2 regions of the Citrobacter tructae genome follow, and region 1 is predicted to be linked to the other one. Evidence: predicted binding sites of a transcription regulator. Region 1 holds the regulator's gene; the other holds the start of a gene.
What was found. The regulator CRP, encoded in region 1, controls carbon source genes, mostly activating them, when cyclic AMP is high. The targets are predictions, from matches to a motif close to ATGTGANNNNNNTCACAT.
Positions count from the first base shown of each region.

Region 2: deoC (deoxyribose-phosphate aldolase) is a predicted target of CRP. The motif match lies at 951-968, and genes of this name have one in related genera.

Region 1 is NZ_CP038469.1:3,803,015-3,805,220, forward strand. Features, by position in the region: gene E4Z61_RS18800 (YccS/YhfK family putative transporter) at 1-1,016, opposite strand, end outside; gene crp (cAMP-activated global transcriptional regulator CRP) at 1,068-1,700, opposite strand; gene E4Z61_RS18810 (OsmC family protein) at 2,010-2,206, shown strand, end outside.
Region 2 is NZ_CP038469.1:2,699,961-2,702,166, forward strand. Features, by position in the region: gene deoC (deoxyribose-phosphate aldolase) at 40-819, opposite strand; gene E4Z61_RS13665 (YjjI family glycine radical enzyme) at 1,081-2,206, shown strand, end outside.

The DNA.
Region 1 (2,206 bases):
AAATCTCGGGCGTACAGTGGACGCTGAGTGCGTAGCACGCGGGCAATACGGCTAAAGTGCCAGTAGCAAAACTGCCCGACCGGGTTGTCCGGATGCTGGTTAGCAATTTTCTCCAGCGTGCCAATCTGTTTCTCCATGGAAAAACGCGTAGGCAAGCGATGATACAGAATGTCATCTGCCAGCACGCGCAGGCGGGCGGCGACGGTGCGCGCGTTCCAGCGAATCACCTGCTCCGCGTGGCTACGCTCGACCAGCTTTTGCACCTCTTCCGGTTGATGCAGGCTAACGGAAATATGTTCCTGCAAATCCAGTGCTTCCTGAAAGGACCGCAGCAGGCGTTTGTACTCGTTATTGCGATGCGCCGAAAGCATGTGCATTTGCTGATAACACTGGGTGATCAGATCCACGGCTTTTTGCTGGCGAACCAGCAGCGGGGGTAACGCTTTTTCGGGATCGACGTGCTGGGTTAGCAGGCTATATTTTGCTTCACAATAATCGGCCAGTTCGCGGTACAACAAGCTGAGCGATTCCCGCAGCGGCTGTTCACGCCACAGCCAAAACCAGAACCAGTTGAACGCGCCGTACCACAACGTACCCAGCGCATAGATCAGCAGCGGCTCCCAGATGGGCATATTCCCGGCCAGACTTAGCGTGAAAATCGCCGCGATCAGTGAGGCTGGCAGTAATCGAGCATGCAGAGGGCCCAGCTCTGCGGTTACGCCGAGAACCAGTGTCAGGCCGGTGAGGATTAGCGGAAGCGGTATGGTCTGCGCCAGCAGCAACTGCATGATCAGGCTGCACCCGGCAAACAGCGACGCGCCAATAACTAAGCGTTTGAAAAAGCGCTTATGCGGGGTATCAAGACCGGCAATGTTACAGCAGGCAGGGACGAGGGAGAAAAGCAGCCCCAGATGAAGCTGACCGATGATAAGACCGACAGCCACGGGCAAACACAGCACCAGGGTTTGTCGTAGTGCGTAGTTGATCTCGGGGTGATAAATCAGTCTTCGCCACATCGGTGTAAACAAGAATGGCGCATTACCCGGTAACGCGCCATTTCGATGAGGTTAACGCGTGCCGTAGACGACGATCGTCTTACCGTGCGCGGAGATCAGGTTCTGATCTTCCAGCATCTTCAGGATACGACCAACAGTTTCACGGGAACAGCCAACGATCTGGCCAATTTCCTGACGGGTGATTTTGATCTGCATGCCATCCGGGTGGGTCATAGCGTCAGGTTGCTTCGCCAGGTTCAACAGGGTCTGGGCGATACGACCAGTGACATCCAGGAAGGCAAGGTTGCCCACTTTTTCGGACGTTACCTGCAGACGACGAGCCATCTGGGAAGACAGGCGCATCAGAATATCCGGGTTAACCTGGATTAATTGACGAAATTTTTTGTATGAAATTTCAGCGACTTCACATGCGGTTTTGGCACGTACCCAGGCGCTACGTTCCTGGCCTTCTTCAAACAGGCCTAATTCACCAATGAAATCGCCCTGATTCAGATAAGAGAGGATCATTTCTTTCCCTTCTTCATCTTTGATCAGCACTGCCACTGAGCCTTTAACGATGTAATACAACGTTTCCGCTTTTTCACCCTGGTGAATCAGCGTGCTCTTCGATGGGTACTTATGAATATGGCAATGAGACAAGAACCATTCGAGAGTCGGGTCTGTTTGCGGTTTGCCAAGCACCATGCGCGGTTATCCTCTGTTATAAGCTGTCTCCAGAGCCAGAAAACGACGCTGCCTCTGGGGTTGCAAAAATATGTTTCCCGCTACCTGGGAAAGGGGCTGCTAAAAAGTGAACTGCAGCCTGTAATGTGATGTCCTCTGCATACATGCAGTACGTCTATGTAATACTGTAGCATCCTGACTGTTTTAGCATAGCTTTCGCCGTGTGTCTCCTGGTGTCTCGCTTCAGCATGATGCAGGTCGCCTTCCGTTGCGAGAATTGTTATGTACGCGTAATCTGTCAGGAAAATTGAAACATTGGAGTTACGAAATATGCAAGCGCGTGTAAAGTGGGTTGAGGGGTTAACCTTCCTCGGTGAGTCCGCCTCTGGCCACCAAATCTTGATGGACGGTAACTCTGGTGATAAAGCGCCGAGCCCGATGGAAATGGTGCTAATGGCTGCGGGTGGCTGTAGTGCGATTGATGTGGTGTCGATCCTGCAAAAGGGTCGTCAGGATGTGACCAACTG
Region 2 (2,206 bases), 1.1 Mb from region 1:
GGCTTACGCCTTATCCGGCCTACGATGGGCAATGAAAACTTAGTAGCTGCTTGCGCTCTTACCGTCGCCGTGACCCAGCGCTTTCAGCAGGCTTGCCAGCAGGCTGGATGCACCGAAGCGATAGTGACGGGAATCCGCCCAGTCGGCACCGAACAGTTCGTCAGCAATGGCGAGAAACTGCTGTGCGTCTTCCGCAGTACGTACGCCACCTGCCGGTTTGAAGCCAACGGTTTTAGATACGCCCATATCGCGGATCACTTCCATCATGATGCGTGCGCTTTCCGGCGTCGCATTGACCGGTACTTTACCGGTAGAGGTCTTGATGAAATCAGCCCCTGCTTTGATGGAGATTTCAGACGCTTTGCGAATCAACGCTTCTTCTTTCAGCTCACCGGTTTCGATGATCACTTTCAGCAGCACGTTTGCCGCCGCACACGCGTCTTTACAGGCTTTAACCAGATCGAAACCAATCTGCTCGTTACCGGCAATCAGCGCACGATACGGGAATACCACGTCAACTTCGTCAGCGCCGTAGGCAATCGCCGCGCGAGTCTCCGCCAGCGCAATGTCGATATCGTCGTTGCCATGCGGGAAGTTGGTTACTGTTGCAATACGGATGTCCGGCGTGCCCTGCTCGTTCAGCGTCTTACGCGCAATAGGGATGAAACGCGGATAGATGCAGATTGCCGCCGTGTTACCTACCGGGGTTTTTGCCTGATGGCACAGCGCGATCACTTTTTCATTGGTGTCGTCGTCATTCAGGGTGGTCAGGTCCATCAGTTTCAGGGCACGCAGGCTGCTTGCTGTTAAATCGGTCATAACATTCTCCAACGGCATCGCCGTATAAAATTTCACCTTGCGAGTTTGTTAGTATTCTAACATCCGCTCGCTATTACACTTCGATATACATCACAGTTAATGAAAACCACATACAGATTTGCATTACTCTAATGAGATCCACTTCAAATAAATCACCTTTCCAGAGGTGATGCGTTGGCATCAGGCGCATCCGGATCAAAGGTTGTGGCGGCGTTGCTTTCTACAATGGCGTTACACCTTCGGGATAAAAAGGAATCAACGATGCCCACTTCAAGCGAACTCGCGCTGCAACAGCGTTGCCAACAAATCGTGACCAGTCCGGTGCTCAGCCCTGAGCAGAAACGCCACTTTTTGGCGCTGGAGGCTGAAAACGCGCTGCCTTACCCGCAACTATCTGCCGAAGCACGCCAGGCGCTGGATGACGGGGTTATCTGCGATATGTACGAAGGTCATGCCCCGTTCAAACCGCGCTATGTTTTACCCGACTACGCGCGTTTTCTGGCCAACGGCTCATCATGGCTGGAGCTGGAAGGAGCACAGGATCTTGATGACGCGTTATCCTTACTCACCATCTTGTACCACCACGTACCATCAGTGACGTCGATGCCGGTCTACCTCGGTCAACTCGACACCCTATTGCAACCATATGTTAGAATTCTAACACAAGATGAGATCGATATTCGAATAAAACGTTTCTGGCGTTATCTCGACAGAACCCTGCCAGACGCCTTTATGCATGCCAATATTGGCCCAACCGACACGCCGATTACACGCGCAATTTTACGAGCAGATGCAGAGTTAAAGCAGGTTTCACCTAATCTTACCTTTATTTATGATCCGCAAATCACCCCTGATGATCTGCTGCTCAACGTGGCACAAAATATCTGCGAATGCAGTAAACCGCACATTTCTAACGGCCCTGAAAATGATAAAATTTTCACAAAAGGCCACTATGGCGTCGTCAGTTGTTACAACTCACTGCCGCTGGCTGGCGGTGGAAGTACGCTTGTCAGGCTGAATCTGAAAGCCATCGCAGAGCGCAGTACATCTATCGATGACTTCTTTACGCGCACCCTACCGCACTACTGCCAGCAGCAAATCGCCATCATTGATTCGCGGTGTGAATTCCTCTATGAGAAATCACATTTCTTTGAGAATAGCTTCCTGGTGCAGGAAGGGTTGATTGATCCCGAACGTTTTGTGCCTATGTTCGGTATGTATGGCCTGGCGGAGGCGATAAACTTGCTGTGTGAGAAAGCCGGACTGAACGCACGCTACGGAAAAGATGAGCACGCCAATGAGTTGGGCTATCGTGTCAGCGCTCAGCTTGCCGACTTTGTCGCAAACACGCCGGTGAAATACGGCTGGAAGCAGCACGCGATGCTGC